DNA from 4 places in the Marinobacterium sp. xm-a-152 genome. Region 2 is predicted to be linked to each of the others. Evidence: predicted binding sites of a transcription regulator. Region 2 holds the regulator's gene; each other region holds the start of a gene.

Region 1 (3,133 bases), on a different contig from region 2:
CCAAGCTGTGTCACTTGATCTTACAAGCGATTCAGATGTAGTTACCGGTAAAATTTCAGGTGATGCATTAGCATCTAAATTATCTGTAGCTATTAATAACGCATTCTCTGAATCAACAGTCGCTGAGGCTGATCGTAAGTACGGCATGAAAGTAACCTATGAAGAGGGACAGTTCTCGTTTTCTTCAGGTTCTACAGGTGATGCATCAAGTATCAGCTTTACATCGCTAGATGCTACTAACTCGACGGGTGCTTCAAATATATTAGGGCTAGATACTGTAGAGAATGTTGTGAATGCAGTTGGCGCCACCGATAACGCAATTCGCGGTAAAGCTTCAGATCCTGCAATCCTAAAATCTGACCCGGTTATTTTGAAATCTGATGGAACCATGACCATTGCTTCAGACCTTGATATTGAAGTAGTGGTAAACGGTGTAAAATCTAATTTCCAGCTAGATATTGGTAATACCAGCTTGAAGCCAAGTGTTATAGCGGATTTGCTTGAGCAGGGAATTAACTATCCAGACGTCACAGTGGACTCAAAAGTAAAACAGGAGAGTGGTTCTTCTATTACTGAAGCAGGCCAGAAATTGCGTGGTGTTCAGGTGACTTTTGATGAGACAACCAATCAATTCATCGTTACTAGCCCAACATCCGGTGCTGGCTCAGTAATCGATATTGTAAAAATTGCTGAAACAACAGGCGACAAAACAGAAGTTCCTGAACTATTTGGTTTTGCCAATACAACCCGTGCTGTAGGTGTTACAAATACCTGGGTTAACCTTTCACAACACACAGTCAACGGTACTCAGACATTCGTTGAGTTGGGTGATGATGGATATTACGAAGAGGTAACCGATCCATCAGGTGTGGACTCAACTATTAACGCCGAAACATGGAAGCCTGTCTTCCTTGATCCAGGTGAACTGACATTTACATTGAATGGTGAGGCATTATCACCCTTTATGGGCAGTCCGTTCACGGCAAAACTGGTAGCGGGCCAGGACACAAATATCCCAATTAGTGATATGACGATTGACCTTACTCGTTCTAGTCAATATACCGGTACCTTCTCAGTGCTATCGCAGTCTCAGGATGGTCAACCTGAAGGTGACCTAATGGGCTTGGATATCGGTGGTGACGGTCTAGTAAACGCATCCTTCTCAAATGGTACTCAGAAGTCCCTTGGTAAGATCATTCTTGCAAACTTTGCTTCACCTTCTGGTCTACGCCAGATGGGTGACTCAAGTTTCTTGGCATCTGCATCATCAGGTGATGCTAAGATCGGTGAGGCGGGTTCTTCAGGTTTCGGTTCAATCCGAGCGGGTGCGATTGAACGTTCTAACGTGGACTTGACCCAGGAGCTGGTGGATTTGATCACCGCACAACGTAACTTCCAAGCAAACGCGAAAGCGATTGAAACTTCAAATACCCTGACCCAGGCCATCATTAATATTCGCGGATAACCCCTCCAGTAGAATATTAGGCTTGGTTTCCTTTGCCCTCTATCTTATTGATACGAGGGCTTTTTTTATTTTCTGGCATGATATCTGCTTACCTATTAGCAAACGACAACTTTCGTCATAAAAACGTCGTTGAAGCGGCAAACACTTGCCGCCTCAAGATGAGGTAAGACAGATGGATAAGATGATATTTACCGTGCTCAACGGTATGAAGGTGACAGAGCAAAGACAGGCCAACACCTTTAACGAGTTGGCTAACGTCAACACCGTTGGCTTTAAAAAGAGCTTCAGCTCTGCGGTTATTTCACGAGACCTTATTGCAGAGGGGCACCTTAACTCGCGTGCCTTCCCAATGTTACAGACAGATAACATTGTAGACCTGAGTCCAGGCTCTGTTCAGCGTACAGGTCATCCGTTGGATCTCTATGTCTCAGGCCAGGGTTTGTTTGCTGTGCAGGCACCGGATGGAACTGAGGCTTATACCCGTCGTGGCGATATCAAAATCACTGAAAATGGTGTGTTAACAACCGGCGCTGGGCATCTCCTTTTAGGGGATAACGGGCCCATCACTTTGCCTCCATCAGCCAAGGTCGATATAGCAGCCGATGGTACTGTCAATATTTTGGCAGCGGGTGAGGCTGGCAATGTCATGACGCCAGTCGCTCGCATCAAACTGGTCAATGCCCAAGATCAAGTGATGCAGATTCGCCCAGATGGCCTGTTCCAAACGGCTAATAAAGCACTCTTGCAAGCTGATGCCGATATTACAGTGATGTCGGGGGCAGTTGAGGGCAGTTCGGCTAGTCCTATTGATGCGATGGTGCAGATGATTCGTGACTCGCGTGAATATGAGATGCAGGTCAGTGTATTTAAAAATGCTAAAGAGCTTTCAACCGCTGGGGCCTCTGTGGTCCGCATGGACGGTTAAGCGAACTTAAATCAAACAGAATTTAACAGATCAGGGAAAGCGACCGCCGAGTCGCAACTTAGAAAAATAGAGGTAAACACAATGGACGCTACATTATGGATTGCAAAGACCGGACTTGATGCGCAACAGACGCGCATGTCCGTGATCTCGAACAACCTTGCGAACGTTAACACCATGGGCTTTAAACGCGACCGTGCGGTATTTGAAGACCTTCTCTACCAAAACGTTCGTCAGGCAGGTGCCAATACAGCTGCAAACAGCGAAGCGCCTACGGGACTGATGTTGGGTACTGGTACACGTATTGTTGCCACAGAGAAACTCCACACGCAGGGCAATATGGTGCAAACCGAAAATGCCTTGGATGTGGCGATTGATGGCCCTGGCTATTTCCAGATCCTGCGCCCAGATGCAACGATTGGGTATACCCGTGATGGCTCCTTTAAGCTCAGCGCTAACGGTGAGCTTGTTACCTCAAACGGTTTCCAGTTACAGCCTTCGGTGGCAATTCCTGCTGATGCGCAGTCAATCACCATTGGCCTAGATGGCACGGTAAGTGTGATGCGTTTTGGACAAGCCCAGCCTTCTATTGTCGGCAATGTGCAGTTAGCGACCTTTGTTAACCCAGCTGGCCTTCAGGCTACGGGTGAGAACATGTATGTCGAAACTGCAGCCAGTGGCGCCGCACAGTTACTAACACCTGCTCAGTTGGGTGCTGGTAAGTTGGTTCAGGGTGCTCTAGAGGC
Region 2 (3,133 bases):
GAACAACGCCCTCAACTGGACCAAGAGATTACCTATGCAACGGGCTCAACTCTAGATTACACAGTAAGCTCTCAACTGCTGTTAATTACGGGGAACGCCAGAGTGACTCAGGGTGGTGACGAGTTCACTGGCGCCAAAATTAATTACGACATGGCGAACTCTAAAGTAAAAGCCTTTAGCAGTGAGAGCGGAAGCCAGCGTGTCAAAATGGTTCTTCAGCCTAAAAAAGATAATTAACCATGAGTTCACTCGAAGCCCTTCACCTAGCCAAAAGCTACAAAGGACGCTCTGTTATTCAAGATGTGTCCGTCACTGTTGAGCCTGGTGAGATTATCGGATTGCTTGGGCCCAACGGTGCGGGTAAGACAACCTGCTTCTATATGATTGTAGGTCTGGTCAGAGCGGATCGAGGCAACATTCGTCTCAATGGCGACGACGTCACTAGAATGCCTATTCATGAGCGCGCAAAACGCGGCTTAGGCTATCTTCCGCAAGAGGCCTCTGTATTCAGAAAGCTGAGTGTCTACGATAACCTGATGGCCATACTGGAGCAGAGAAAAGACCTGACCAAAGATCAACAACACGAGAAAGCTCAATCTCTACTAGAAGAGTTCCATATCACTCACATCAAAGAGTCCAAAGGGATGGTCCTATCTGGGGGTGAGAGACGCCGAGTTGAGATTGCAAGAGCCCTAGCAAACGACCCTGACTTCATCCTACTGGACGAGCCTTTTGCTGGTGTAGACCCCATCTCTGTCAGCGACATCAAACAGACCATCAGGCACCTTAAAGATCGAGGTATTGGCGTCCTGATAACCGATCACAATGTCAGAGAGACTCTCGACATTTGCGAACGGGCTTACATCGTTAGTGAGGGTAACATTCTTGCAGAGGGTGAGCCTGAGCAGATCATGATGAATCAAGCCGTTAAAGAGGCTTATCTGGGCAATGATTTTCGCTTGTAACTCTCACACTTTTAAGTAATTATCATTTTAATGAAGCACTCTTTACAGCTCAAAGTCGGACAGAACCTGTCCATGACCCCACAATTGCAGCAAGCGATCAAATTGCTGCAACTCTCCTCCTTAGAGCTACAGACAGAGATTCAAGAGGCACTCGATAGTAACCCACTACTGGAGGTAGCCGATGAAGAAGATCAGAGTGAAGAGAACTCTCAAAGCATTGAGCAAAAAGAGTCATCAACCTTAGATGAGACCCAATCTAATTCAGAGATCGAAGAGACGTTCGAATCGTCTCAGCCGGAAGATAGCTGGTCTACTGATGACATCCCTGAACAGCTTTCAACCGACAGTCAATGGGACGATACTTACCAAAGCTCTTCAAATTCCAATCGTGATGATGATTGGATGCCAGGTGATAATGACGCTGCGGTTGAAACCATCCAAGACCACCTTAACTGGCAACTGAATCTGGTTAATTTCAGCGATGTTGATCGATACATTGCTGAGATGATTATCGACTCTATCGATGATCGTGGCTATCTGATCACCGATCTGCAGGACATTCTTCTTAACTGCCAAGAGGAACTACCTGAACTCTTTTTTGAAGTGGAAATGGATGAGGTGGAGACAGTACTTCACCGCATTCAACAGTTTGACCCACCCGGTGTCGGTGCCCGTGATCTTGCAGAGTGTTTGAAAATCCAGTTAAGACAGCTACCCATAGAGACACCTTGGCGCGCAGAGTCACTGCGCCTAGCGACCGACTATTTAAACCTGTTGGGCAGTCGAGATTTTAAATCTTTGATGCGCCGTATGAGGCTCAAAGAGGAGCAACTGTCAGAGGTGGTTAGGTTGATTCAATCACTTAACCCAACACCAGGAGACTCTTTAGATCTGGGTGATACTGATTACATCGTACCGGACGTGATCGTGCGTAAACGCGCTGGGGAGTGGACACTCACTTTAAATAACGACGTAGTTCCTGAGTTACGTATCAATGATGTCTACTCAGGCATGATTAAACGTGCAGACAACTCCGCGGAGAACCAATTTTTAAAAGACCATCTCCAGGATGCACGCTGGTTCATAAAGAGTTTACAAAGCCGCAACGAGACCCTCTTAAAGGTCTCAACGGAGATCGTTTCCAGACAGATCGGTTTTCTTGAACAGGGTGAACAGGCGATGAAGCCTCTTATTCTTCACGACATTGCTGAAGCCGTTGATCTACATGAATCCACCATCTCCCGTGTTACAACTCGAAAATACATGCACACCCCGCGCGGTGTCTTTGAATTGAAATATTTCTTTTCGAGTCAGGTGGCTACCAGTGACGGCAGTGGTGCATCATCAACTGCGATTCGAGCAATCATTAAAAAATTAATTTCAGAAGAAGACCCTCGCAAGCCACTAAGTGACAGTAAGCTTGCTACACTACTAGATAAAGAGGGGGTGAATGTTGCAAGACGAACCATTGCTAAATATCGCGAAGTTCTCAACATTCCACCTTCAAATGAGAGAAAGCGTTTGGTTTAATTGAGGTGGGCGGCCTCATTTTTTCACTCCGCCTAAGACGAGGAGAAGTCATATGCAGATAAATATTACTGGTCATCACGTGGACCTGACTGAAGCTCTAAGTGAATACGTACGTAACAAGTTCGATAAGCTAGAACGTCACTTCGACAACATTCAGAATGTACAAGTTACTCTCAGTGTCGAAAAGCAGGGTAAAAAAGCCGAGGCTGATGTTCACTTAGCCGGTGGCCAAGTGGTAGCTTCTGATGAGCATGATGACATGTATGCAGCGATTGATGGCTTAGTGGATAAGCTTGATCGCCAAATCATCAAGCATAAAGAAAAAATGAAATCTCACAAATAAACGAACGACAACATGCAACTAGGTGACCTACTGACGACTGAAACAACCGCCTGCCGGGAGTCAGTCGCCAGTAAAAAACGCCTTCTACAAGTGGCCAGCGAAAAGCTGGCCTCTTCAGTTGATGGCGTGACAGAAGATGAAATTTTTACAGGCCTTCTCAATCGTGAACGGTTAGGCAGTACAGGAATAGGTTCTGGCGTGGGTATACCACACTGTCGGATCCCAGGTTGCTCAACAGCATCCGCCTGCTTAATCACACTTGATGACGGTGTCGATTTTGATTCAATCGATTCAG
Region 3 (3,133 bases), on a different contig from region 2:
GAGTATGTAGCACGAGGGCAGGTAGAGGTTCGTCAGCAGGATAATCAAGTCATAGTAGAGATGAAGTCGACAGGTTCAGCGGAAGCGGAGAGCGAAGATAAAACCAAGAATGTCGGTGGTGTTGTCCCTCAAGAAAGGGTTGAACTGTTGCGTCGAATCGCAGAGTTTCAACAGAGTGCGCAATCGCCGATTGAGGTACTCGACTACGACGATACGATGAATTGGGCTAAACAGGACCCTAATCAAAATAAAATTGATGCAGTCGCGCATAAAATTGATCAGCTCAATAATGAGTTAGCGCGTGAAATAGCCACAGGCATTGCAGAGATCGAACAGCAGGGTGACCAGGTGATTGTAAGGCTAGCTGAACAGGCCACCTTCCCAGAGGGGGGTGCAGAGATGAGCCAGCACCGTGCTGAAGCCATGTTGCGCAAGGTTAGTTCTATCATTGCCCAGAACGATGGACCAGTGACGATTGAAGGCCATACTGACGCCGAACCACTCCCTGTAGGCGGCAAGTACCCATCAAACTGGGACCTCTCCATAGCACGTGCTTCATCAGTGGCAAACTCACTCACTGATCAATTCGCGATACCAAGTGATCGCCTCACAATTAAAGGTTACGCTAATACAAAGCCTCCGCGTGAGGGTAGCCTCATGGGCGAGCGCCGAATCGAGATCGTGATGGATGTGAATTAAGCTATTCCCACATCGACTTAAAGAGATTTCTAACCCTTTTTATTAGCGGCTCAGTATCCAATGATTGTGTGATGAATCATTCATCCTCTAAGTAGGGTTTCCCGGCTTTATCATCAAGGCATTTTTTTGAAGGTTTAGTGGGTCTAAATCAAGAAAAAATAACGCTGGTGCTGGGTTCGAATGGAAGCCTAATCAGCGTTGAATACCGGGTGGGGGGTTAATTAATGAATTCAAAGACACCATCTTATCCGCAATAGCTTCCGGATCTAATGGATATTTACCCTCAGCAATAGCACGTTTGATTCGCTCTACCTTATCGAGGTCTACGCCTGAATTTTCTGTAGCTATTTTGGTCGCTCCTGCTGCCTTTTTGGCTGCGTCTGTCAGGGTGACGGTATCACTTGCGAGACTAGCTTCAGTTTGAGATGCGCTACTTGTACGTTCTGCACGTTTAGCATCTAGCAAGATTGGGGTGTCAGCAGTTCCTGACGCGCGCGCTTGAACACGGCTCGGTGAGTCCGTCTTCTGTCCGCTATTGCGAGTTAGGAAATGAATATTATCTGCCATGTCTCAATCTTATCTATTGAATGTTTATAGAGTTACTTTCTCATTATCGACACCTCAGGCTAAAACTTGAGTGGCAATCTTAAAAAAAGCGGCAAAGCCTTGCCATTCTCTTTCTATTTGCCGCTTTCATGCCTTCGAAAGAATCGTGATTGCTATCAAATATATTAATTAAATGCTTGTTTTAAAATAATTTTTATTTTTCTGGTACGGGGTTTGCTTATAGGTTGGCAAGGGTAAAAAAGAGAGTTACACAATGTCTTTACTACAAGATCCATTCGGAATTCACGGGAGAGCACTCTCCTTGCGAGATATGCGTTCAACAGTGTTGGCCGCAAACATCGCAAATGCCGATACGCCTAACTACAAGGCGCGAGACATTGATTTTAAATCACTGATTCAAAATGGCGCAAAGGGCCAGATGCAGACAAGTGATTTCAACCATATGCAGTCGGCGTTTGGTGCAGAGGGTGGGGACCTTCTATACCGAGTGCCTTCTAGTCCATCACTCGACGGTAATACCGTGGAGATGGATACCGAACAGAATATTTATGCCGATAACGCCATGCGTTACCAGGCAACGCTGACGTTTTTGAACAGTCGTATCAAAGGCATAAAAACAGCACTGAGGGGTGAATAATATGTCATTTTTTAATGTTTTAGGGGTGGCAGGCTCTGCCATGAATGCTCAGATGGTTCGCATGAATACCATCTCCTCTAACTTAGCTAACGTGGGGGTTGCCGCTTCAAGTGCAGAAGAGGCCTACAAAGCCAAGCGTCCGGTATTCCGAACAGTGATGGATCAACAGAGTGATCACTACACTGCTGGCGTCACCGTCGATAGCATCGGTCAAAGTGATAAACCTAACGATCGCCGTTTTGAGCCGAACAACCCTATTGCTGATAAGGATGGCTACATCTACATCTCTAATGTGAACTCGATTGAGGAGATGGTGGATATGACCATCGCATCACGTTCATACCAAAACAACGTTGAGTCAATTAACACCGCTAAGAAGCTGGTGCTACAGACTCTACGTTTAGGTCAATAAGGACGGGGGTAGCAAGCTATGGTAGACACTGCAATTAGTAGTGCTGTTCGTACTGTCGATGATTATCAGGCGGCTCAGCAGGCTGAAGCAGAACGTACTTCATCAACGCTTGGGCAGAGCGATTTTCTAAAACTTATGACCACCCAGTTGATGAACCAGGATCCGCTCCAACCGATGGAGAACGGTGAGTTTCTAGCCCAAATGGCGCAGTTCTCAACCGTCAGCGGAATCACTGAAATGAACACCTCAATGCAATCGATGTCCGATAGCTTTAAGTCACAGCAGTTGATGCAGGCCAGTGGTTTGATCAACAAAAGCGCATTGGTTGAAGGAAGCTTTGCGCAACTGGATGAGACCAAAGGTTTGAAGGGCGCGATCATGATTGATGAAGCAACTGACGGTACTGAATTAGTCGTTAAGAACCTCAAAGGAGAGGTGGTCTATTCAGAAGCTGTCGGACTGCTCTTCCCAGGTATCCATGAGTTTGAGTGGGATGGCATCACCAATGATGGTTACCCTGCTGAACCGGGTGAATATTTTGTAGAACCAGTCGCGATGAAAAATGGTGAAGCGTTTACACCGACGACGCTGGTTTACGCGAATGTGAATGCAATATCAACAAGCCCTGCTGGTGAGCTTCTATTGGAAGTCGCAGGTGTGGGTAATCTTCCATTTAATAATGTCTATCGCGTTGGCGAATAGAGCGATAAGAAATAACTTAGGAGACAACAGACATGTCATTCTATACATCACTCACAGGTCTTAACTCAGCGACCTCACAGTTGGCGGTAACTTCCAACAACATCGCCAACTCCGGT
Region 4 (3,133 bases), on a different contig from region 2:
CAAAGAAATAGAGCAACCCAGCGACCAGTGCGATCTGATAGAAGAAACCGCGGATGCGTGGGTTGTTATAAAAGGCGTTGGAGGTGGTTCCGGAGCTCGATTTACGGCTCGCTGACTTAACCTCTTCAATGGTTTTTTGTTTGAACATTGAATTAACCTAAAAATAGAGTGCTTTCACGCAGAAAGGGGCACTGTTGTGCCCCTTTTTAGATCGCTTCGGTTTTAGCGCATAGCTGGTGCGTATAGGATACCGCCATCACGCCAAGACGCGTTGATACCACGTGCTAGCTTAAGTGGTGAATCCATACCCACGTTACGCTCAAACGACTCTGAGTAGTTACCTACTTGAGTGATGATGTTGTAAGCCCAGTCAGCACTTAGACCTAGGTTAGCACCTAGTTCACCTTCAGCACCTAGTAGACGCTTGTTAGCTGGGTTGCCGTTCGCTTTCATGTCAGCTGCGTTTGCAGAAGTGACCTTCTGCTCTTCTGCTTCGATCATTGCGTTTAGAGACCACTTAACAATGTTGAACCACTGGTCATCGCCTTGACGAACTACTGGGCCTAGAGGCTCTTTAGAGATAACTTCGGGAAGAATCACTGCATTGCCTGGGTTAGCTAGACCGATACGAAGTGCCGCTAGCTGAGAACCGTCTGATGTTAGGAAGTCACAACGACCTGATTCGAAACCTTGACGAGTTTGGTCAGAGGTATCGAAAGTAACTGCTTTGTATGACATGCCGTTCTCACGGAAGTAGTCAGCGATTGCAAGCTCAGTAGAGGTACCCGCTTGGATACATGCGTTTGCACCGTCTAGCTCAGTTGCGCTTGATACGCCTAGGTCTTTCATGACCATGAATGACGCACCGTCGTAGTAGTTAGTACCAGCAAAGTTGATACCTAGTGATGTATCACGAGTGTGAGTCCAAGTCGTGTTACGAGATAGCATGTCGATTTCGCCAGACGCTAGCGCAGTGAAACGCTCTTTAGCGGTTAGCGGTTTGTATTGAACAGCTTCTGAATCGCCAAGTACTGCAGCTGCAACCGCACGACACATATCAACGTCGAGACCGCTCCATTTGCCGTTCTCATCTTTTTGAGAGAAGCCTGCAAGACCAGTAGATACACCACAAGTTAGGGTGCCACGGCTCTTAACATCGTCAAGAGTAGCTGCTTGAACTGCACCAGCAGTCATTGTTGCAGCAAGGATAGAAGCGGTTAGTAAAGCTTTCTTAGCCATTATGTAGATCCTCTTTTGAGTAGGTTGTTGTTCTTTTTCCACAGCAACTAGTGTGCCAACAATTTTCAGTGAGTCATTTTCATCGACATTCATCGTTAAAAATTGTCTGAAAGTTACGGTATAACGGGGTGTTTTGATCAAATAATCTTTAATACCCAACGCCAGCACTCTGCTTACTCGTTTAAGATTGTGTCATTCTGACTCAAAGGTCAATACTAAAGTAGGGCTTAAATTGAGCTTTTGCACAGTATTGGTGCAATTTGATTTAAGTCCTGTTCCTCTTATAACTGAACGCAGTATATTAGTCCTATTGGCAAGATTTCGGAGTGGTTTGAGTGACAGCGATATTGAATGACTACCTAGAAAAACAGCAGCAAAAGGTTTCAGCAGCAAGAGATCTGCTTGAATCAGATCACAATCGGTTGGCGGAGTTAGATCGAGTGCTATTGGGATCTGACTATGTTGCGGATCAGCTGCAGCGTCATCCCGAATTGATTGAGCAGTTAAACCTTGATGTTGGTGAGCTTCCAACAGGTGCTTTAACAGCGCAAGTGTTGGCGGCTGTTGAAGCTGTGGGGAGTGAAGAGGCACTGAGTGTTGCGCTGCGTCGCCTGCGTCGATTGGCCATGGTTAGAATTATTTGGCGCGACTTGAACCGATTGGCCGATCTAACAGAAACCACCCGGATGCTCTCCGAACTGGCCGATGCCACTACTGATGCAGCATTGAATTGGCTGCACCAAGATCTAGTCAAAGATCTGGGTGAGCCAATGGACTCTGATGGAAATTTGCAACGCATGGCCGTCATTGGAATGGGCAAATTGGGGGCACATGAGCTCAATCTCTCCTCGGATATCGACCTGATGTTTACCTTCCCCGCCAATGGCGAAACCCAAGGTGGCCGCCGTTCACTATCCAACCAAGAGTTCTTTACACGACTGGGTAAAAGATTGATTCGTGTTTTAGATGCCCCCACAGCCGAGGGCTTTGTATTCCGTGTCGATATGCGTCTGCGTCCGTTTGGATCTTCTGGTCCATTGGTTGCCAGTTTTGATGCCATGGAGCAGTACTACCAGACACAGGGGCGTGAGTGGGAGCGTTATGCGTTGATCAAAGCGCGTATCATCGCGGGTGATAAGGAAGCTGGCGCCCAGTTGATGCAGGATCTGCGCCCCTTTGTCTATCGTAAGTACATTGACTACAGCGCCTTTGAATCTTTGCGTGAAATGAAAGGGATGATTGAGCGTGAGAACCGTTTAAAGGGTCGTGAGAATAACGTTAAGTTGGGAGCCGGAGGTATTCGCGAGGTTGAGTTCATCGCTCAAGCCTTTCAGCTAATCCGCGGCGGGCGTGATACACGTTTGCAGCAACGAGAGTTGTGCAACATATTGCCACTTCTCCCAGAGGTAGTCGGCATTCCAGACGTGGTTGTGACAGAGCTAACCCATGCCTACGTCTTCCTGCGTAATGTGGAACATGCGATTCAGGCGCAAGCCGATAAGCAGACCCAAGAGCTACCAGCTGATGATCTCGGTATGCAGCGCCTTGCCTACTCCATGGGCTTTACGAGTCCAGAGGCACTTTTAACAGAGCTAAACGATCATCGACGTCGAGTCTCAAAGCACTTTGCAGATGTCATTGCGCCAGTGGATCAGGAAGACAATGCCGAGCAAACTGAGAGCGATGCGCATCTTACGGGCCTCTGGCATGAGGAGTTTGCTGATCAAGAAGCGCTGGCACACTATCTGACAGAACTGGGTTATAGCGAAACCGATCGAGCTGTGAAGGCACTGATATCGCTGCGTCAGTTAAGAACGGTACAGGCGTTGCAAAATGTCGGGCAGGAGCGTTTGTTGGATCTGCTGCCTCGTTTGCTCCGGGATCTGTCGGGCGT

The links. The regulator sigma-54, encoded in region 2, starts transcription at its own class of promoters, with help from an activator protein. The targets are predictions, from matches to a motif close to TGGCACNNNNNTTGCTNT.
Region 1: a site for sigma-54 is predicted at 1,539-1,556, ahead of XMA152_RS00275 (flagellar basal body rod protein FlgF). Genes of this name have one in related genera too.
Region 3: a site for sigma-54 is predicted at 1,469-1,486, ahead of flgB (flagellar basal body rod protein FlgB). Genes of this name have one in related genera too.
Region 4: a site for sigma-54 is predicted at 1,280-1,297, ahead of XMA152_RS04265 (amino acid ABC transporter substrate-binding protein). Genes of this name have one in related genera too.

What each region holds. Positions count from the first base shown of each region.
Region 1 is NZ_WBYI01000001.1:51,179-54,311, forward strand. It holds gene XMA152_RS00270 (flagellar hook-basal body complex protein) at 1-1,465, shown strand, start outside; gene XMA152_RS00275 (flagellar basal body rod protein FlgF) at 1,638-2,390, shown strand; gene flgG (flagellar basal-body rod protein FlgG) at 2,472-3,133, shown strand, end outside.
Region 2 is NZ_WBYI01000007.1:68,665-71,797, forward strand. It holds gene lptA (lipopolysaccharide transport periplasmic protein LptA) at 1-237, shown strand, start outside; gene lptB (LPS export ABC transporter ATP-binding protein) at 240-965, shown strand; gene XMA152_RS08295 (RNA polymerase factor sigma-54) at 996-2,495, shown strand; gene hpf (ribosome hibernation-promoting factor, HPF/YfiA family) at 2,548-2,838, shown strand; gene XMA152_RS08305 (PTS sugar transporter subunit IIA) at 2,851-3,133, shown strand, end outside.
Region 3 is NZ_WBYI01000001.1:47,168-50,300, forward strand. It holds gene XMA152_RS00245 (OmpA family protein) at 1-699, shown strand, start outside; gene flgM (flagellar biosynthesis anti-sigma factor FlgM) at 892-1,266, opposite strand; gene flgB (flagellar basal body rod protein FlgB) at 1,520-1,903, shown strand; gene flgC (flagellar basal body rod protein FlgC) at 1,905-2,315, shown strand; gene XMA152_RS00265 (flagellar hook assembly protein FlgD) at 2,334-3,017, shown strand; gene XMA152_RS00270 (flagellar hook-basal body complex protein) at 3,050-3,133, shown strand, end outside.
Region 4 is NZ_WBYI01000003.1:237,713-240,845, reverse strand. It holds gene XMA152_RS04270 (amino acid ABC transporter permease) at 1-148, opposite strand, end outside; gene XMA152_RS04265 (amino acid ABC transporter substrate-binding protein) at 223-1,239, opposite strand; gene glnE (bifunctional [glutamate--ammonia ligase]-adenylyl-L-tyrosine phosphorylase/[glutamate--ammonia-ligase] adenylyltransferase) at 1,575-3,133, shown strand, end outside.